3 regions of the Alteromonas sp. W12 genome follow, and region 1 is predicted to be linked to each of the others. Evidence: predicted binding sites of a transcription regulator. Region 1 holds the regulator's gene; each other region holds the start of a gene.
The links. Region 1 encodes MetJ, which represses methionine synthesis genes. Its sites were predicted from a motif close to TAGACGTCTAGACGTCTA; they were not measured.
Positions count from the first base shown of each region.

Region 2: a site for MetJ is predicted at 3,168-3,185, ahead of serA (phosphoglycerate dehydrogenase). Genes of this name have one in related genera too.
Region 3: a site for MetJ is predicted at 3,788-3,805, ahead of metK (methionine adenosyltransferase). Genes of this name have one in related genera too.

Region 1 covers NZ_LQXH01000012.1:136,343-143,834, reverse strand. The annotation lists gene metF (methylenetetrahydrofolate reductase) at 1-796, opposite strand, end outside; gene metJ (met regulon transcriptional regulator MetJ) at 958-1,290, shown strand; gene AWH61_RS18270 (malic enzyme-like NAD(P)-binding protein) at 1,454-2,689, opposite strand; gene AWH61_RS18265 (hypothetical protein) at 3,370-3,687, shown strand; gene rpmE (50S ribosomal protein L31) at 3,893-4,105, opposite strand; gene priA (primosomal protein N') at 4,573-6,762, shown strand; gene AWH61_RS18245 (cbb3-type cytochrome oxidase assembly protein) at 6,894-7,484, shown strand.
Region 2 covers NZ_LQXH01000007.1:461,803-469,294, reverse strand. The annotation lists gene AWH61_RS09640 (hybrid sensor histidine kinase/response regulator) at 1-1,425, shown strand, start outside; gene AWH61_RS09630 (5-formyltetrahydrofolate cyclo-ligase) at 1,726-2,346, shown strand; gene rpiA (ribose-5-phosphate isomerase RpiA) at 2,437-3,093, shown strand; gene serA (phosphoglycerate dehydrogenase) at 3,441-4,670, shown strand; gene AWH61_RS09615 (DUF481 domain-containing protein) at 4,797-5,543, opposite strand; gene AWH61_RS09610 (DUF481 domain-containing protein) at 5,757-6,560, opposite strand; gene AWH61_RS09605 (HDOD domain-containing protein) at 6,694-7,492, opposite strand, start outside.
Region 3 covers NZ_LQXH01000001.1:298,740-306,231, forward strand. The annotation lists gene AWH61_RS01250 (ABC transporter substrate-binding protein) at 1-954, opposite strand, end outside; gene AWH61_RS01255 (3'-5' exonuclease) at 1,291-1,788, shown strand; gene AWH61_RS01260 (hypothetical protein) at 1,861-2,331, opposite strand; gene metK (methionine adenosyltransferase) at 2,572-3,717, opposite strand; gene tkt (transketolase) at 4,145-6,136, shown strand; gene epd (erythrose-4-phosphate dehydrogenase) at 6,155-7,165, shown strand; gene AWH61_RS01280 (phosphoglycerate kinase) at 7,282-7,492, shown strand, end outside.

The sequences.
Region 1 (7,492 bases):
CTTTAGCGAGTACTTTAACTTGGTCCATAGCAATGTTAGCGCCTATAAGATTACGGGTAGCTTGGTCGTCGGCATCAAGGCCGTCGAACATTTTGTGTAACCATCCCGGCACATGAACATTTGTGAACCCCGCAAATTTCACCAGTGTTTGGTAGTTGGTTACCGGCAAAATACCCGGAACGATATCTAAGTCGACACCCGCTGCGGCTGCACGGTCTCTAAATCGAAGGTACACACTCGTATCGAAAAAGAACTGGGTTATCGCTTCTGTGGCACCTGCTTCTGCTTTGCGCTTAAGGTTTAGTAAATCAAACTGTGCATTTGGTGCTTCAGGGTGCTTCTCTGGATAGGCAGCAACAGAAATATCAAAATCGGCAACGTCTTTTAGCAAGGCAACAAGATCAGAGGCATACATCTCTGTCTTTTCTACTCCTGGCGGTAAATCGCCACGAAGCGCAACAATACGGCGAATACCTGAGTCCCAGTAGTCTTTTGCAATTTGCTTAAGCTCATCACGGCTAGCATCAACACCGGTCAAGTGAGGGACCGCCGCGACACCGGTTTGCTGCTGAATGCGTTTTACAACGTCGTGGGTTCTGTCACGCTCACCGCTATTCGCGCCGTAGGTTACCGACATGTAGCTTGGCTTTAGAGGGGCGAGACGTTCAACTGACTTCCACAGGGTCTGTTCCATGGCTTCCGTTTTAGGCGGAAAGAATTCAAAAGATACATCAATATCACGCAGTTCCGACAGGGACTGGTTTAATGCATCGATACCTTGTGCGTAAGAAACCATGGCTTTTTCTCTCAAAAATGTATTCTTATAGACGTTTAGACGTCTAAATTAAAGAATATATGTCTAGACGTCAAGAGGTTTACACTGCTCAATTGACCTTTTCGTGAACTTGTTTAGAATTTCTCTTCATAACATAAAAAAGAGTAGACCGAGTTAGTACAATGGCAGAATGGAACGGTAAATATATTCACCCCTACGCAGAGCATGGCAAGAAGAGCGAACAGGTAAAGAAAGTCACTGTCTCTATACCTATTAATGTGCTTAAGGCGCTTACTGATGAGCGTACTCGCCGCCAAATCAATAATCTGCGTCACGCCACTAATTCAGAACTGTTGTGCGAAGCATTTTTGCATGCGTTTACCGGTCAACCATTGCCTAACGATGATGACCTGCGCAAAGACAATCCTAATCGCGTACCGGCTGAAGCAAGACGCATTATGGAAGAAATGGGCATTGATCCAAGCTTCGAAAACGATGTGTCGGAAGACGACTGATATTTGGTATTAAAGAGAAACGGCGCTTTGTTGTAAGTTATTGCTAATTGATAACCTACAACACGGCGCCGTTTTTTATGTACTTGTATTCTCTAAGTGCACTTTTTAGCAAATAAAGGTTGGGCACTAGCCCCTCCATTTTTTTGCTTTATGCGCCAGAATTTTATTCTTCTGGGCTTTCAGGCACGCGTGCAACGCCAGATTCAATCGCAGCCTTAGATACGGCGGTAGCAATACGCTCGCATAAACGCGGGTCCATAGGTTTAGGAATAATGTACTCCTTACCAAATGTCAGACTAGTACTCTTACTGGCAGCTAGTACTTCTTCTGGTACAGGCTCTTTCGTGATAGCACGAAGGGCTTCTACTGCCGCTACTTTCATTTCATCGTTAATGGCCGTTGCACGAACATCTAGTGCTCCACGGAAAATAAACGGGAAACACAGTACGTTGTTAACTTGGTTAGGGTAGTCCGAGCGTCCGGTAGCCATAATAAGATCTTTACGTACTTCGTGAGCAAGTTCAGGCTTTATCTCAGGGTCTGGGTTTGAACATGCAAATACAATTGGGTTTTCAGCCATCAAGGCCAGTGTTTCTGGTGGTAAAACATCCGGTCCTGACACACCAACAAAAATATCCGCGCCTTCCATTACATCTTCAAGCGTACGCTTGTCAGTATTGTTAGCAAATAGCTTTTTGTGCTCAGTTAAGTCTTCGCGACGAGTATGAATAACGCCTTTTCTGTCTAGCATATAAATACGCTCACGCTGGGCACCACACTTAATAAGCAGTTCCATACAAGCGACCGCTGCTGCACCGGCACCCATACACACAATTTTAGCGCTCTCTATGCTTTTACCCTGAATTTCCAGAGCATTAAGCATGCCCGCTGCAGTTACAATAGCGGTACCGTGCTGATCATCATGAAATACCGGAATTTTACAGCGCTTAATTAGCTCTTGTTCAATCTCAAAGCATTCAGGCGCTTTAATGTCTTCTAAGTTAATGCCGCCAAATGTGTCAGCGATATTCGCTACTGTATTAATGAACTCTTCGGTTGTACGATGCTTCACTTCAATGTCAATGGCATCCAGGCCAGCAAAGCGTTTAAACAGAAGGGCTTTTCCTTCCATAACAGGTTTCGATGCCAGTGGTCCTAGGTTACCCAATCCTAAAATCGCAGTTCCGTTACTGATAACGGCAACCAGGTTTCCTTTACCCGTGTACTTATAGGCGTTATCTGCATCTTCGGCAATTTCTCTGACCGGCTCGGCAACGCCTGGGCTGTAGGCAAGAGCAAGGTCATCGACGCTGTCGGCTGGTTTAGATAACTCTACGCGGATTTTTCCAGGTGTGGGTTTGGCGTGATAGTCGAGTGCGCGTTGTCTAAAATCTGACATGTAAAAAGGTATCCTTAGATGTAGGGTTCATCGGTGTTTTCGTTCACGCTCTGTAGCTATTTTATTGTCGTTATAGTTATAGGTAGATAAACGTAAGCGCGTTACAACCAAGTAATGACAAAAGTGATTATAAATAGTTGTTAGCACTAGGGCTTGTTGATCTTTGTTTTACAGCAATCATCAATACGCCCTAAGGTGGCATGTGGAAAAAGCAGACTAGGCGTTAACCTTTACTGATTTTGTTCACATACCTTAATGGATACAAGCCTCAAGTTTATGTACCCAAAAGCGCCACAAGTCTTGAAAGTAATGCATTATTCACAGAATTAATGCTCACTATCAAGGTGCCGATCGCAACTCTAACACAGCCAGTCACTGTGTACATATCTGATCAGAATTCTCACATACCAATGTAGGTTAGGCATACTAATTAGACCAGTAAAATGGGTCTATAATTGCCATTCATGCTATTTATTTTGACTTGTCATAACATTCTGTAGGTCTATTGTGTGGAGGATGAAAACAAAGCTATCAAAGGGATCTACGTTCTCATAAATGCATTGGACAGAAACCCAAATCAGGAAAATAGAACGCAGGGAGACACCTCGTTAATTCTCCATCCAATATTTCTGATAAAATCCTGTGAAAGCCCACTCAAAATTCGCGCTGAAGGCGAGGATATGACAGAAAGAAAACTAATAACCGTGCTAACCGATGTGTGTGAAAGCGTAAAATCTACCAATAATGGATTTGTTTGGCTAACTCACGTAGGACATTGGAGAGCGCCGCAAGTGATTGCCGTGTTTAATACTGAGCAGGAGAAGCAGCGGGCGTTAACTAATGGTTGGGATATAGACTTCATAAACCAAGTGAATATTGCTTTGGCGCCAATTAAGTCAGCACCCGTTGGTATTTATTTTGATAGCGAAGAACAGTGTAAGAAAGTGAGTGGCGGCAATTGGGATAGGCATTTATCTAATGTTAAAAACCTTCACTGAGTTCAGGTTACGCTGGATGTTGTAAATTAAGCTAAAAACGTTTTCAGAAAGGCGAGTTGCAGGGCTTGTTACACTGGCTAGGTACTGGCCTGACGTAGGATAACGGCGGTAAAGCGCTGTTTGGCACACCTTGTTTGTGTGAAGCGTGAATTTTAAGCAATAAAAAAGCGCCATAAAGGCGCTTTTTTTGAACTCGATATCAGGCTTACTTTTTGCCCAATGCACCGAAACGCTTCTTGAAGCGATCAACACGACCACCAGTGTCAACGTTACGTTGCTTACCAGTGTAGAATGGGTGACATGAAGAACATACGTCTAGGTTGATGTCTTTACCAAGCGTAGAACGAATGTTCATTACGTTACCACATGAGCAAGTTGCTGTGATTTCTTCGTATTTTGGGTGGATATCTTGTTTCATTGGGTTACCTCACATAATAAGGCCGTATCGCTATACAACCCGAAGTCGCACACCATACGTTACTTAATTCAAATGATAAGTCGTTCAAAGAACAGCCTATCGCAAAAGAGCGGCGCATAATAAAGGATGGCAGGGCCTTGATCAAGCGGTTTTTGGCCAAATGCTAAACAAGAGAGCTAGGCAAGGCAGCCGTATAAAAAGGTAGCCGTATAAAAAGGCCAAACAAAAAACATTCCTTTTATGCTTACCTGTAAAGTATGTTTAAATATTTGTCTTTCAAGGCTGGGCCAGATGCTCTAGTGGCAAAATCATGCGCCAATAGCAAAATGTGTAGCTAGCTGTTAGCAGCGCAAACTGCTGTAACGTATAGGTCTGCAAGAAGCCCCAGTATAATTAGTTTCAACATAAGAAGCTTAGTAAGCGCATTACGCGCTGTAACAATCGTCAAATAAGGTAGAACCTTCGCAATGGCCTTTATCCAAGTTGCCGTGCCAGTGCCGCTGCGCCAACTTTTCACGTATACCCACGATAACGCACTAAGTGCGGGTGTAAGAGTGGTTGTGCCTTTCGGTCCGCGCAAACTTGTGGGTGTAGTTGTTGAAACTCTACACAAACCTGAAAGCGACATTGAAAACTCCAACAAGCTAAAAGCCATTGAGTCGGTACTGGACGATAGCCCCATTATAGACGAGGTGTTGCTGAAAATGGCCCAATGGCTGTGGCAGTACTATCATCATGCGCCGGGTGAAGTGCTGCACGCCATGCTGCCTGTTTTATTGCGCAAAGGCGAGTCAGCAGCGCCAACACCTCAAGACATGCTAATGCTTACCGAAGAAGGTAAGCAAACGACTGCAGACACGTTATCGCGGGCGCCTAAACAACAAGCCTGTTTTACTGCACTGGCCGGTGGTGCCTTATTAGCGTCCCAAGCGCGCAAGCAGTATGGCGCACCTGCGGTCAAAGCACTTGTCGAAAAGTCATTGATAAGCATTGAAGAAGTCGCGCCTGAATTTAAGTCAGGCAGTTGGCTTGCCTCGTTATCGGTGTCTGAAAAGCCAATTCCAGATACTGAGCAGTCGGTTGCCATTGCCGCACTTAATCGTCAGCAGGGCAATTTCGCTGTAAGTTTGCTTGAAGGGGTTACCGGTAGCGGTAAAACGGAAGTGTACCTTCAAGCCATCGAACCCTTACTGCGCGACGGAAAACAAGTGCTTATACTTGTGCCAGAAATTGGGCTTACGCCGCAAACGGTGTCACGCTTTGAAAAGCGCTTTGGTATTGCAGTGGGCGTTTTACACTCTCAGCTTTCTGATAAAGAACGGCTACATGTATGGCAGCGAGCAAAAGCAGGTGAACTCGGGATAATCATCGGTACTCGCTCGGCTATTTTCACCCCGCTGCACAACCCCGGCATGCTGATTGTGGATGAAGAGCACGACGAGTCTTTTAAACAACAAGATGGACTTCGCTACCACGCCCGTGACCTAGCAGCTATGCGGGCTAAGCAGCACAATATTCCTCTTTTATTAGGCAGCGCCACGCCCGCACTCGAAACACTTAATAATGCGCTAAGCGGTCGCTATGCCCATTTGCAGTTAACTAAGCGAGCGGGAGGGGCGAAAAGCACGCATCAGCATGTGTTGGACGCGCGTGACCAACCCATTCACTACGGTATTTCGCAAGGCTTGCTAACGATAATGCGCCAGCATATCAACGCGGGAAATCAGGTATTGGTGTTTGTGAATCGCAGAGGCTATGCGCCAGCGCTGCTTTGCCATCACTGCGGCGAAACCGTCATGTGTAAGCGTTGTGACCGCCCGTATACGGTGCATAAAGCGCAGAACCGTTTGCAGTGTCATCACTGCGGCAGCATGCGCTCAATGCCATCAAACTGCGAAGCGTGCCATCACAATGAATTAGTTACGGCGGGCACAGGGACCGAGCAAGTCGAGCAAGGGCTTGCAAGTTTATTTCCCGGTGTTAAACAGGTACGAATAGACAGTGATACCGTGCGGGGCAAAGACAAACTGCACCAGACGCTAGAAGCAATAAACCGCCAAGAGTACCAGCTGCTGGTCGGTACCCAAATACTATCAAAAGGTCACCATTTTCCGCATGTAACCTTAGTGGCGGTGCTAGATTGTGATGGCGCACTTTTTAGTGCCGATTTTAGAGCACCAGAAAAGCTCGCTCAGCTTGTAACTCAGCTTGCAGGAAGAGCAGGGCGCGCTAGTAAACCCGGTGAAATGTGGCTGCAAACTCACAATCCCCACCATCCTTTGCTACAAGATTTAGTACATAACGGCTATGGGCATTTCGCCAGACACGCTTTAATGGAGCGAAAAGCGGCAGGGCTTCCCCCTTTTATTAGCCAGTTTGTCATTCGCGCAGAAGCGACCGACAGCAGTTTGGCCTATCGCTTTTTACAAGACAGCAAGCAAGTATTTCACCAGCAGCATGCTATTGCGTTAAATGGCCCGTTTCCTTGTTTGATTGAAAAGCGGCAAGGCAGGTTTCGGTTTATGCTGGTATGCAGTCATGAAAAGCGTGCGCCGCTTCACAATGCGCTGCGTTTGGCGCTGCCATTTTTACAGGCGTTGCCACAGGCAATGAAGGTAAGGTGGTCGATAGATATTGATCCTACCGATTTCAGTTAGCTTGTTGGGTAGCAATACGTTAAAATTTCTGCAGGATTGAAGTGCAGGAAAGCTGCTGCTTCATAAAGATTTGGTATATGACGTTTTCTTACGCATACAAACAACGATAACAAGTAGGAATATTGCCGACTATGGCTCAACGCGATTATGTCTCTCGTGGACGCTCTCCTCAAAAAAAGAAGCCGGCTGGTAAAGGTAGAAAACCAGCCAGAAGCGCGCAATCAAATGCGCAATCTAACGCCCCGGTTTCTGGAAGACTTCCTATTGTGCGCCTTGTTGGCGTATTCGCATTGGTGATTGGCTTTGGTGCATTTTTGTGGTCAATAAAAGACAATGTAGAAGACGACGTGGATACACAAGCTTCACGACCTGTGGCTCCTACAGAAGAGACGTTACCTGAGCTTCCTGAAGAAGAATGGGAGTACATTAAGACCCTTCCAGGATATGAAGTAGAAGTTGAGGTCAAAGAGCAAGAAAAATCTGACAAACGCTATTTAATGCAGTGCGCCTCGTTTAGAACCCGCGCGCAGGCTGAAGAGATGAAAGCCAAAATTGCATTCCAAGGTTTAGAGGCGCTTATCAGACACAGCACTGGCAGCAACGGCGATTGGTTCCGCGTTATTCTGGGCCCTTACGAGTCTAAGCGTGATGCAGAAAAAGCCAAGCACAGTCTGCGTAAAGTGAACATTGCGACATGCCAAATTTGGTACTGGAATTTGTAGCAATTTAT
Region 2 (7,492 bases), on a different contig from region 1:
GAAACATCACGAGACATCGCGTTTTGCTCACATGCTATTTTGCAAAGCGATGTGTTTGAAATACCTAACGCTAAGTTAGACCCCCGGTTTCACGATAACCCGCTGGTGACTGGCGCGCCTGATATTCGGTTTTACGCCGGCGCACCACTGATTACCCCGTCTGGCCATGCAATTGGCACGCTGTGCGCCATTGATAGCAAACCACGCAAGCTAACCGAAACACAAAAAGCCTCGCTCCAAACCTTAAGTAAATCGGTAGTAGCACATTTAGAGTTAAAGCGGAAAAACCGAGAGCTTGAGCGCACCAGTCAATTCAAGTCTGACTTTCTTTCTTACGTAAGCCACGAAATTAGAACACCGCTTAATGCCATTAATACGTTTAGTCAGTTGCTTGAAGGCGAAGCCCAAAAGTTAAATTTACCCTCGTCATTTACCACCCCGCTTTCTCATGTAAGCCAAAGCGGTGAAAGGCTTTTAGAAATAGTAAATTCTGTTTTAGATATAAAGCAGATAGAAGCGGGGAAAATGCGTGTGATGCCACGCGCGGTGAATACCAAAGACTTTTTCACCCACTTATTTTCGCTTACTAAGATCCGCGCTGAAGACAGCGGTATCGTATTTAGCACTAGTATTGATGACGCTGTGCCCGACTCGTTGTTTTTCGATGACACCAAATTTGGTCAAGTTGCGCTTAACTTGCTATCGAATGCGATTAAGTTCACTAATCACGGCAAGTCAGTAAAAGCGCAGGTAAAATACAAAAGCGGCAAGGTAATATTTAATGTCATTGATCAAGGCATTGGTATGAGCGATGACGATCAAAAGCGGCTTTTTACACCTTTCGAGCGAATGGAAAACGCCCGTCAGATAAGTGGAACCGGCTTAGGCTTGAATATATCGAAGCGCCTTGTCGAGCTCATGGACGGGTCTATTAAAGTTAGTAGTAAGTTGAATCACGGTACCCGAATAAGTGTGACCTTACCTGCCGACGCCCTAAGCGCAAACCAGTTCGTTGAGGCACAACCGCGTAGCTTTGTTGCCCAAGTAAACATAGATAACTCAGTAAATGTATTGGTAGTTGAAGATCACTATATAAACCAAGTGGTTATTCAAACTTTGTTTGAAAAACTGGGCGTGTCGCTTTCTGTAGTAAGCACTGGCGAGGAAGGCGTTGAATACGCCAAGTCTAATCCAGTCGACTTAGTTCTTATGGATCTTAATTTACCAGGTATTCAAGGCGATGAAGCAACAGTAAAAATAAAGGGGTTTAAGCCAAACTTACCTATTGTTGCATTGACGGCCGATGTCATTACCCAGCCTGAATATTTGCGAGAACAAGGTCTTGATGACGTACTCACTAAACCGATAGATAGTAGTGAATTGGTGCGTGTGCTCAATCACTATTTAGGGCATCCAGACCAATGATTCTATTTGTTTTATTTAGGTAGCTTTATCTAAGTAGTTTTACCAAAGTGATTTTACCTGAGTCATCTTTACCTAGCCCAACAAACCTTTTTAACAGCCGTGGTAGTATAAGCTAACTCAATTGTAAGACAGGAGAACTCCTCTACCATGTCCCCCTCATCTTCAGGAAGCGGTACTTCTAGATCGTTGGCGTCTAACAAGGTTAATTCAACGGAAACGGCTTCAGCACCAGCTTTAGCAATGAAACCAACGCAGATTGCGCCGTCGCAAACCATACAAACAAGCGTTTCTAATGAAGACATGCAGGCCCGCGCTCAGCTTAGAAAAAAGCTTCGCGAGGCACGCCGAGGGTTAACTAACCAGCAACATACGGACGCCGCTAAGCGCATTGCTTCACGACTACGTACACTGCCCTTTCTTGATAACAGCACGACCATAGCCGGATATTTGGTTAACGATGGCGAGGTCAATTTAACCTATTTTATCGAGTCTATTTGGCAGTCTACACATGATAAAAAATTCGCTCTACCTGTATTACACCCCGTATGTAAAGGACATTTGTTATTTTTGTCTTATACCCAGCACTCTCAATTGGTGAAGAATAAGTACAACATTGAAGAGCCAGTATTGTCGTGTGAAAACGTCGTTCCTGTTAGGCAATGCGACGTTATTCTTATGCCGCTTGTAGGGTTTGATGTAAACGGCAATCGCCTGGGTATGGGGGGCGGCTACTACGACCGAACTTTGAGTTTTACCCAACGCGCGCCAGATTCACATTCATTTTCGGTTAGTAAAACGCCTAAGTTAGTGGGTATTGCCCACGACATTCAAGAAGTAGATGCTCTGCCCGTTGCACCATGGGATGTCCCCCTTGATGCCATCGTGACGCCCTCGCGCACACTGCAATTCACTAAACCGTGATAGTCATTATAACAAATTGAACATACGAACTTGTGGGTTCACGTGCGCTTATAAGTTACACTTGCGAACACAATAAGTCGGAGAATGACCATGGATCAGAACGCAAAAAAACAAGCCGTAGCCAAAGCAGCCATCGAATATGTTGAAGCAGACAGCATTGTCGGTGTGGGTACAGGTTCTACCGTAAATTTCTTTATTGAAGAACTCGGTAAAATTAAACACAAAATTGAAGGTGCAGTATCAAGTTCAGAAGCCTCTACCGAGCGTTTAAAAGCCTTAGGCATTGAGGTATTCGAGTTAAACGAAGTCAGCAACCTATCGGTTTATATCGACGGTGCCGATGAAGTGACCGAACACAAGCATATGATTAAAGGCGGAGGCGCAGCACTCACTCGCGAGAAAATTGTAGCCGGTGCGGCGACCACGTTTGTGTGTATTGTTGATGAAAGTAAGCGCGTTCCTGTGTTGGGCTCGTTCCCCCTTCCCGTTGAAGTTATTCCCATGGCTCGTTCTTTCGTAGCACGAGAGCTAGTAAAGCTTGGTGGCGATCCTGAATATAGACAAGGTGTTGTCACCGATAACGGCAACGTTATTTTAGATGTTCACAACCTTGAGATTCTGAATCCTCGTGAGCTAGAACAAAAAATAAATAATATTCCTGGCGTGGTAACGAACGGCATTTTCGCACTACGAGGCGCGGACATAGTGCTAAGTGCTACAGATAGTGGTGTTGAAACCTTTAAGTGATAACTGAGTAAGACGTATAGTGCGGTGAAAAGCTATACAAAATACTACTTTCAACTTAACGCGTTTTCTGTTAGTTTCCGTTTAGACGTCTAGATGTCCTTAAAAGAAGTTCACTAAGCGTCTTAACTTTTACGTTAGTTAAGGCCAATTCCTTAATAACGAAAGCAATCAACGTGATTATAAAAGCTTGGTAGCAATAATGCCCAAGCAAGGCTTTCAGAGCTGCAAAGCGATGTCGTTGCAGCGCAGGTTATACGCAGCCTTGTGTTTAATAATGGCAGGTTTCTGAGAGTCTTGGATTGCGGTGCAAGCAAACCAAAATTACATCAGTGAGAGATAGCGAGTTCATGAGCAAAGTTTCATTAGAGAAGGATAAGATCCGAATTTTGTTGTTGGAAGGTGTTCACCAAAGTGCTTTGGAGACACTAAAAAGCAATGGGTATAGCAATATTGAATTTCTCAAGACCTCTCTTCCTGAAGACGAGTTAATTGAGAAAATTAAAGACGCCCACTTTGTTGGTATTCGCTCGCGTACTCAAATTACAGAGAAGGTAGTTGAAGCAGCACAAAAGCTTGTGGCTATCGGTTGTTTCTGTATTGGCACCAACCAAGTTGATCTTGAAGCCACCCAACGCCGCGGCATTCCCGTGTTTAACGCGCCATTTTCTAACACTCGTTCGGTTGCAGAACTTGTACTTGGCCAAATTATCCTTTTACTTCGCCAGGTGCCGAGTAAAAATGCCAAGGCTCACCGCGGTGAGTGGGAAAAAACGGCAGTCGGCTCATATGAAGCCCGCGGAAAGACACTTGGTATCATTGGTTATGGTCATATAGGCACACAGCTGAGTATTCTTGCTGAACACCTAGGTATGCGCGTTCAATTTTTCGATATCGAAGACAAGCTTGTGCTAGGTAATTCTGCCCAGGTAAAATCGCTTGAAAAGCTGCTTAATACCTCTGACGTTGTTTCACTTCACGTTCCTGAAACACCACAAACTCAAGATATGATTGGTGAAAAAGAGCTGTCTCAAATGAAGAAAGGCAGCATTTTGATTAACGCGTCTCGCGGTACTGTGGTAGATATCGATGCGCTTGCGAAGGCATTGGAAAGCGGCCAATTAAACGGCGCTGCTATTGATGTATTCCCGGTTGAGCCTAAATCTAATACTGAAGAATTCGAGTCGCCGCTTCGCGCGTTCGATAATGTCATTCTGACCCCGCATGTGGGCGGCAGCACGCAAGAAGCGCAAGAAAATATTGGTATTGAAGTGGCGGGTAAACTCGCGAAGTACAGCGATAACGGTTCAACGCTGTCAGCCGTTAACTTCCCTGAAGTGTCACTGCCAGAACATACTGGTCGTTCACGCCTACTTCACGTACACAAAAACCAGCCAGGTATTCTTACTCAGATTAACCAAGCGTTTGCAGAAAAAGGCATCAACATCGAAGCCCAGTACCTACAAACTAACGCAGAAATTGGTTATGTAGTAGTTGATGTTAAAGAAGACCGTGGTTATGAGGCACTTGCAGAGCTTCAGCAAATTGATGGCACAATTAAGACACGTATTCTTCACTAAGAAGAGTTGTTTAAAGGCTAAATAAAAACGCTGCACAATGTGCAGCGTTTTTTTATGCCTGTGATTTTACTTCAATGCGTTGAAGTGCCCAGCCCTACTTCAGTGCGCTGAGCATATAAGGTAGGCTTAGAAGAAGTTGTAAACTAAGCTAACTGCTGTTTCTGTGTCTAGTTTTTCAACGTCGTCTTCAACATTGGTGTTGTGGTCAAGCTTGAAAGAAAGACGCATTGAAAGGTTACCGCTGATTGTAGCTGTAAGGGCTGACTCAGCACGTGATTTCGTGTTGTCAGAACCCACTTCGGTACTTACTGTTTGCGTAAATTTGGCGGTATCAGAAATTTTCCAAGAATAAGCTGATGACGCACGAACAATCATGCTATCTAGGTTTTCACCATCCTGAGTTTCGATGAATGAGTAACCAGGACCGATTGAATATTCAAGGGTGTGACGCTTGTTCTCAAGAACTTTTTGGTTCCAACCCGCAGCAACAGTAGACTGGTAGTTAAAGTTGCTAAAACGGTTGTCTTCGTACGAAGCAAAGCCGAACAAGCGGTTATCTGGATTTTCTAGTTTATAGTTACCTTGTGCAGAACCGAAGAAACTTTGAGCAGAAGTACGCTCTACTTCTTCGCCAGAGGCGTCTTGAGTAGTTTCTCTTTTATAAAGGCCTTCAAGGGCGTAGTCGTTACTCCAATTTTCTAGCTCTTGGTGCGCTACTATACCTGCAGTAATTGACGTGGTTTCAGTGTTACCTGTTGTTGAGATAAAACCTAGCTCACCTTCCATTGTAAAAGGCTTAACTTCATCGTCTTGAGCAAAAGCGGCTGGAGAAAGAGAAATTGCAATTAAAGATGCAAGCACTTGCTTTTTCATTGAACAATCCTATTGATTATCGGTCCATTCGTTGTACTCGATACCTTTTGAACTGCAAGGCGGTACAACACGAGTTTTTAAACAGATCTGCTAGGCAGTGCCGCGAGGCGGCAAGCACTACAAACAATGGTGCGCAGTGTACATTTTCAAAGCTCTCAGTCAATGCGAACACGGTAAAAAGCCAAAGATAACCCGTTAATTTACACTAATTGACTAAAAAAACTGATAGACCAGCGCCACAGAGGTCTCTGTACTTAAGGCTGCGACATCTTCTGCGGTGTCTGTTTCATGGTTTAGTATGAAGGATAGCTTCATCGCCAGTGAACCAAATACGTTAGCTGAAAGCGAAGTTTCTGACCGTGATTTCATATTTTCTTCACCCGCCTCAGTGCTAACAAACTGCCTTAGCTTAGCACCTGAACTCCAGTGGTATTTGTATTCGGCGGACGCTCTTACAATGATGCCATCGTTGACTACGCTTTCATTATCTTCTTCAGCTTCAATAAAACTGTAGCCAGGACCAATGCTATAGCGAAACTCACTGTCTTCACTGCGCCAGAGGCGCTGAGACCAGCCCGCTGCCAGCGAAGCACGGTGATCGTAACCGGTAAATTGATCGTCTTCGTAATCACCGTACATAAAGAGACGGCGACCAGGATTCATGAGTTTATAGTCGAACTGCGCGCTAGTGAAAAAGCGCTGGGCGCTGATGTCCCGCTCTGTTGTTGGCGTACCGCTTTCTTTATAGAGCAACTCGGCGAAGTAGATACTGCTCCAAGTTTCCGTTTCATGGTCAGCATTGACCGCGGCTTTCACACTAGCAGCTGAGGTGTTTCCGGTGTTTACAAGTACACCTAGTTCACCGTCTAGCGTAAAACGAGGAATTTCGTCATCGGTGTCGGGCGTGAAGTCTGCGTGATAGAGGGTTTGTATAAGATCCCTCGCGCTTGCGTGCACACACACGCAGCAACAAACAACGCCAACAACAATGCTTGGCCGGAAGATTTTTTTGAACATAATCTGATTTACGTTGAGCTTTATAGTTTTTAGATTACGTCTTAGTACGACGCTTGTTATACCAATCCTCTGGATGAGCTTTACTACATTTTGCTAATTATCAGTAAAGTAACGGAGTTGTTGCACCGAAAGCTCAGTGAATAAGCGACACAATTTTTGCCGTTTCTTGTTCGGCGTATTCAATTGAATTGCTTATCACTTCCATGTTGAGACTTACTGTATTGGCTATCTCAGGGGTAAAAAGTTCAATGTCAGCGTAACTTTCTTTATTTAACTGACTTACCGTAATTCGATTTGCTAAACACAGGACGCAGATATCTACATCAGATTTATGTTTAGCTTCATCATTCATGAACGTTACCGGATAGTACAACCCAATAGGTAAGTGCCAATTTTCTAGTATGATACCGCTGCATTGAGCAAACGTAAAACCGAAATGCTCCAACTGATTAACGTGCGGCAACACGTTCGTCTCAGCATTCAGGTATGACTGATAGCGTTTAGTTTCTTTCTTGGCCACGACCAGTTCACTTAAGTTTTGCAATATACCCATTACAAAGAAGCGTTCTGCTCCGCGCACGTTAAGTCTCATCGCAAGACTTTTGGCCACCATGCCGCAATACACTGATGCATACCAATGTTTGTCTAAATTTATTAACTTAGTATCAAAGCGTTTAAATGCTGTGCTGGCAGTTTCTGCAATTACCAAGTTATACAGGGCTTCGCCTCCAATCACACTGATTGCTTTGGCAACAGATTCTACTTGAGAAGGAAACCGAAACAGCGAGCTATTTGCCAGCCTTAGTACCTTCGCGGTAAGAGAGGGATCAGCACTAATAAGCTCGCCAATATCCTCGGCGCTGGAACGGGGATCGTCTAATGTTGAACGCAGGCGCACGCATATATCCGGTAACGTAAATGATTTCGCGGCA
Region 3 (7,492 bases), on a different contig from region 1:
ATGAGCCAAACCTGTCACACCACCAATCGCAGTCGCATCCACCAAGCCATACTTACTATAATAGGCTTCTAACAAGCTTTTTGCCTTGGTATTTTTCTGGTGGTTGAAGTGGAAGGTTTGAAGTACTGACACATTGTAGTTAGCGATGGGCTTTGCAAGTAAAGAGGCGAACTGACCCGACGCGACTCCCCAATGCGACACAACAGGGAGAGAGGCGATGCCTTGTTTTGCCATCTCATCGAGTACCACAACACCTTCAGGAACGTTAGTGACAAGAATAATCGCTTCCGCTTTCGCGCTTTTTATTGCCGCGATATCCTCAGAAAAGTCTTTCTGCTGCCAATTTATCCAATGGGTTGCTGTTATATCAATATCATTATTACTTGCAGCTTGTGTTAATGATTCAAGGTTTGAGCGTCCCCATCCTGTTCTTTCCAGTACCAACGCGATATTTGATAGCCCCATATATTTGACGTGATTAATTAGGACTGACGCTGCTTCAGCGTCGCGTACCGACACGCGAAATATGTTATTCGGTGAGTGCCCGTTGTCGATAATAGGCGTCCCCGCTGCCCAAGGAACCAACATCAAAATGTTTTTTTCGTGTATTGGGTCGACTTCAGCGAGAACTACAGGTGTATGAACGCCGCCTACTACCGCAAGTAAATTGGGAGTTTGGGAAAATTGCTCAATGTTATATACACCTCGAGCTGGGTTGCCGCGATGGTCTTTCGCAATAACTTTTATTTGACGACCTAGAATCCCACCAGCGGCATTTATTTCGTCGACGGCAAGCTCGACCCCTCTTGTAATAGCGAAGCCACCTTCAACAGCTACCGCTGAAAGATCGGCGTCAATACCAATCACCAGAGGCTCCGTTGAACTTAATGCTTTACTTGCAGTAAAAATTGAAAAGACGCAAGCCAGCGAGAGAAAGATAGAAAGTGCACGCATGAATAGGCTACCTAAATGTTAACCTTAAAAGTGTATAGCAATGTGCTCAGTCTTTTAGCGTAAACGTCTTATCCTTTAGTATAAGTTTGATGCTTTTTTGAGAGCTTTTACGAGATTTTTGAGCGCTGGCGACGGGGTGGTGTACTAAACGAGTGCGCATTAATTGTGGCACGATTCTACTATTAGCTTATATTTCGAGAAGAGTGGTTGTACATTTGCTAAACAGTGCTCGACGTTGTTTAGTTGTTCCTCTGGTGACGAGGTAGCAGTAAAACCGCCTGATAAAAATGGTTTGCGTATGTTGCAAGCAAGGATAAACAGCGGTTTGGAGCGTGAGTGCGAAAGAATACCCTGCCAACAATAATAGACATTGAAGCAAGTGGATTTGGCGCAGCGAGTTACCCTATTGAAATAGGTATCGTGCGCTATGATGGTGCAAAGTGGTGTAAGCTACTTCGGCCCTTTGACTCGTGGGTTCACTGGGATCGAAAAGCGGAGTCACTGCACGGCATAACGCAGCAGATGCTGCAAACTCGAGGAGAAGAGCCTCGAAAAGTCTGTGTTGAGTTAAATAACTTCCTTGGCAATACGGTTGTTTACAGTGACGGTTGGGTCGTTGATAACCCGTGGCTAATTAAGCTCTACGCCGCAGCGCAGGTAGAAATGTCTTTCACGTGTAGAGCATTGGAATATATTTTGTCTGAAGCACAAATGAATCAATGGCATGAGGTGAAAAGCCGCCTTGCGAGCCAACTTGATGTTAAGCGTCATAGAGCGAGTTCCGACGCGATGGTAATTCAACAGACTTACGCAAAAACCTTATCATTGGCATAACGGCAACTACGTTTCGTCTTTATGATGGGGTGTAATACTAAAAGCGCACTGTGAGTGCAATGTAGCGGTGACCTAAAACAAGTAATTGACGCCCAATGAGAGAGCCATATTCTCTTCTTCCCCAACTTGCCTATGTTCAAGCTCTACCGCCATGTTTAAACCCTCGCTTTTACCAAGCAGCCAGCCCAACCGAGTAAAAGTACCTACATCATGTGGTAAATAAAGCCACTCTGCGTAATGCTGAAAGGCGGTATTGTTGGTTTTGTACGTTGCATAGACCTTTTGCGGAACCCAAGTGTTAAACCGCCTGCTGGCGCTAAACATACCTTGTGACCCCGCTGGGTAGGTATAACTGTTGTCGTATAGATAAGTTTCGGTTGTAGATTGAATGCGGTACATACTATTTAGCTGCCACCGCGCTATTTTTTTGCTTTTGAATTGGATAGGACTGTAGTGGGGAGCATTTATTTCCGCGAGCACGGGGGAAGCCGCCATAGACGCAGCCAAAGTAAGTGCCAGAAGAATTCCAGTAACCACATTCATGGAAGAGCCCAAGTTGTTGTTATCATGGCTTGTAAACAACCAGAAACTACAAGCGATAGTGTGTTCGTTATTTAAGCATAGCTGCAAAAAATAGATGATGAAAATATTCTTTGCTGTTTTTTATTTGTTTCGTTGATTTTGCTAGCCAAATAAAAAACGCCGCTAGTTTATACAAACACTTTTTTGCAAAGCGTTATATAAACTGAGCGGCGCATTTAAAAGCGTTATTTGGTTATCGAATTAAATCGATGCTTTTAACGCTTCTGCTTTATCTGTTGCTTCCCATGGGAATTCATCACGACCAAAGTGACCGTACGCAGCCGTTGGGCGATAAATAGGGCGCTCGAGGTCTAGCATTTGAATAAGTCCATAAGGGCGTAGGTCGAAATGTTCACGGACCAGTGCCACTAATGTTTTCTCATCTACCACACCTGTACCGAAGGTATCGATGCTGATAGACGTTGGCTCTGCCACACCGATTGCATAAGACACTTGGATTTCACAGCGCTTAGCAAGTCCTGCTGCAACAATGTTCTTAGCAACGTAACGACCCGCGTATGCTGCACTGCGGTCTACTTTTGATGGATCTTTACCAGAGAACGCGCCACCACCGTGACGGGCCATACCACCGTAAGTATCAACAATGATTTTACGACCTGTTAAGCCACAGTCGCCCATTGGACCACCGATAACGAATCGTCCCGTTGGGTTAATGTGAAAGCGTGTATTTGCATCAATCCATTCACTAGGCAGTACTGGCTTAATAATTTCTTCCATTACCGCTTCGCGAACTGTTTCAGTGCTTACTGAATCACAGTGCTGGGTTGAAAGCACAACCGCGTCGATGCCAACAGGCTTGTCGTTTTCATATTTGAAAGTAATTTGGCTTTTAGCATCTGGGCGTAACCAGTCTAGCTTACCAGATTTACGCACTTCAGCTTGTTTTTGAACAAGGCGGTGAGAGTACGTGATTGGCGCAGGCATTAGTACGTCAGTTTCGTCGCTAGCGTAGCCAAACATTAGACCTTGGTCACCAGCACCTTGTTCTTCAAGGCTTGCGCGATCAACACCTTGATTGATGTCAGGTGACTGTTTGCCAATAGCATTTAATACCGCACATGAATCAGCGTCGAAGCCCATATCTGAGTGCGTGTAGCCAATTTCTTTAACTGTTTTTCGGGTAAGCTCTTCAATATCTACCCATGCAGAGGTAGTTACTTCACCACCCACTAAAACCATACCGGTTTTTACATACGTTTCGCAGGCCACCCGAGCGCGAGGATCTTGTTCTAAAATAGCGTCAAGAACCGCATCTGAGATCTGATCAGCAATTTTGTCCGGATGTCCTTCAGACACTGACTCGGATGTGAATAAATGCGTGGCCATAAATGCTCCGTAAGCGTTAAATTATCAAAATAGTCGTATATTGTACTAAAACAAGTTATAAATACCAGTCTTTACTTCTAGACGTCTAAAAGTCTCTTCGTTACGAATAGTTGACACAACCCGATCACTTATAGGGTTATTCAGGTCGTAATTGTCGAAGTTAATGATGTATTTGTAAAACTAGGCGTCAGATATAACTGTTTTTGCTGTAATGGGAATACGTGATGGTCAGGGTATAGACCATTTTTTACTATGACTTTCACTATTGGCAATCAAAACCCATTGAACTGTAAGGTGGCATAGGTAAGAATAACGCCACATTCATTCGTATAAAGAAGTAGAGCGAACGCCTTACCTCTACGCTCGTCTAGCTTGCCTAGCCCGCTAAGATACGAAACAAAAGATACAAAATAAATCAGGAGACAACATGCCCTCTCGTCGTGAACTCGCCAATGCAATCCGTGCATTAAGCATGGATGCCGTTCAACAAGCTAAATCTGGTCACCCAGGTGCCCCAATGGGGATGGCTGATATCGCACAGGTACTATGGGGTGATTTCTTATCACACAACCCTGCAAACCCATCTTGGGCTAACCGCGATCGCTTTGTGCTTTCAAATGGTCACGGCTCGATGCTGTTGTACTCTCTTCTTCACCTTTCAGGCTACGAACTGCCAATTGAAGAGTTAAAGAACTTCCGCCAATTGCATTCAAAGACGCCAGGTCACCCAGAGTACGGTTATGCGCCAGGTGTTGAAACGACTACTGGCCCATTAGGTCAAGGTATCAGTAATGCTGTGGGTATGGCGCTTGCCGAGAAAGTGCTAGCGGCACAATTCAACAAAGATGGTCACACTATTGTTGATCACCACACCTACGCGTTCTTGGGTGACGGCTGCTTGATGGAAGGTATCTCACACGAGACATGCTCACTAGCCGGCACGCTAGGCCTTGGTAAGCTTATCGCGTTTTGGGATGACAACGGCATTTCAATTGATGGCGAAGTGGAAGGTTGGTTCACCGACGATACACCAGCACGCTTTAAGAGCTACGGTTGGGAAGTGATCGATGGCGTTGACGGTCACGATGCAGAGCAAGTGAAAGCCGCCATTGAAAAGGCACAGGCGAATACTGCGCAGCCTACGCTTATTTGTTGTAAAACCACCATTGGTTTCGGTTCGCCTAATAAAGAAGGTACCGAGTCTTGTCACGGTGCACCACTAGGTGAGGACGAAATTGTCGCTACTCGCGAGAAGCTTGGCTGGAGCCATGGCGCGTTCGAAATTCCAGACGATATTTACGCTGGTTGGGATGCTAAAGAGAAAGGTTCAAACGCGGAAAGCGCGTGGAATGACGCTTTCGCAGCATACGAAGCCGCCTACCCAGAGCTTGCAGCAGAATTCAAACGCCGTGTAAATGGCGAGTTGCCAGCAGATTTCAGCGACAAAGCAGACGCTATCATCGCTGAACTTCAAGCTAACCCACAAAATATCGCGTCACGTAAAGCGTCACAAAATGCACTGAATGCGTTTGGTCCGCTACTTCCTGAACTATTAGGCGGCTCTGCTGACCTTGCAGGTTCTAACCTTACCATCTGGGAAGGTAGCAAAGGCGTTGAAGCAAACGATGCATCAGGTAACTACATTTATTACGGTGTACGTGAGTTTGGTATGTCGGCCATGATGAATGGTATTGCCCTTCACGGTGGCTTTAAGGCATACGGTGCAACCTTCCTAATGTTTATGGAATATGCACGCAACGCGGTACGTATGGCAGCGCTAATGAAGCAGCCTGCAATTTTCGTTTACACCCACGATTCAATTGGTCTAGGTGAAGACGGCCCAACTCACCAGCCGGTGGAGCAGGTGGTTGCGCTACGTGCAACGCCTAACCTTGATAACTGGCGCCCTTGTGATCAGGTTGAGTCTGCTGTGTCGTGGAAGTCTGCTATTGAGCGCACTGACGGCCCAACAACACTAATCTTCACACGCCAAGGCTTAGCGCAACAAGAAAGAACGGCTCAACAAGTTGCTGATATCGCGAAAGGCGGTTACGTACTTAAAGACTGTGAAGGTACGCCAGAGCTTATTCTTATTGGTACCGGTTCTGAGGTTCAGCTAGCCGTTGAAGCCGCAGCGAAACTAACCGAGCAAGGCAAAGCCGTTCGCGTAGTGTCTATGCCATCAACTGACGTATTTGACCGTCAGTCTGCTGACTACCGTGAAAGTGTACTACCTTCTAGCGTAGTTAAACGCGTAGCGGTTGAAGCCTTGTCTAAAGATAGCTGGTACAAGTACGTTGGCTTTAATGGCGCTATCGTAGGCATGGACACCTTTGGTGAATCTGCACCTGCGGGCGACCTGTTCAAGCACTTCAACATTACCACTGACGCTGTAGTAGAGGCTGCACTGTCTCTGTAAGAGGTAATAGATAAGCCTATGGTAAATATTGCCATAAATGGGTTTGGTCGTATTGGTCGTAACGTGTTGCGCGCGCTGTATGAAAGTGGGCGCAACAACGAATTTAACGTGGTGGCCATTAACGACATTGCTAAACCCGAAGGCATAGCACATTTACTTAAATACGATACCGCCCACGGGCGGTTCCGTTTTGATGTGGCCTTAGAAAATAACACGCTAAATGTCGCAGGCGACGATATTACACTGCTCGCGATAAGCGATATTAAAGACCTACCCTGGAAAGACTTGGGCGTTGATATTGTGCTTGAGTGTACGGGCAAGTTTGATGACAGAGCATCGGGGCAAGCACATTTAGATGCCGGCGCTGGCAAAGTGCTTTTCTCGTCACCCGGGTCACCAGATTTAGACAATACGGTCATTTTCGGAACCAATGAAGACACGTTGACCAGTGAACAAAAATTAGTCTCCAACGGCTCTTGCACCACAAACTGCATTGTTCCTGTTATCCAAGCGCTAGACGCTGCGTTCGGTGTTGAAAGTGGTACGATCACAACCATTCACGCGTCTATGCACGACCAGCAAGTTATCGACGCCTATCACGAAGATTTGCGCAGAACCCGTGCTGCAAGTCAGTCGATTATTCCCGTTGATACCCGACTTGCTGCCGGTATAGAGCGCATTCTGCCTAAGTTTGCGGGAAAATTCGAAGCCATTGCGGTTCGAGTGCCAACTATCAATGTTACTGCCATGGATTTGAGTGTAACGCTTCAATCTAAGGTAACGATTGAGCAAGTGAACCAAGCCCTTCGCAATGCAAAAGCGGGGCGTTTACAGGGTATTTTGGACTACACCGAAGAGCCTTTGGTGTCGGTAGATTTCAATCACGACCCTCACTCGTGTATTGTAGATGGCACACAAACAAGAGTCAGTCACAAACAACTGGTTAAAACACTAGTATGGTGTGACAACGAATGGGGTTTTGCAAACCGTATGCTCGATACCGCAAAAGTGATGTTCGACGCAAAATAAAGCATTGATGCTGCCAAGGGTTGGTAGCACCAGCCCGCGCAGCTTTCACAGTTAATTTGAGCGTGTCTTACCTTCAAAACACGCTCTACTGAATTTAAATTAACATAGGAAAGACGATGGCAATTCCAAGCATGAGCGATATGGCCCTAAAAGGTCAGCGCGTATTAATTAGACAAGATTTAAACGTGCCGGTAAAAGACGGCAAAGTAACTTCTGATGCGCGTATCAAAGCATCAATCCCTACGATTAAAGCAGCCCTAGACGCAGGTGCGGCAGTTATGGTGATGTCTCACCTTGGTCGTCCTACTGAAGGCGAGCCTGCAGACG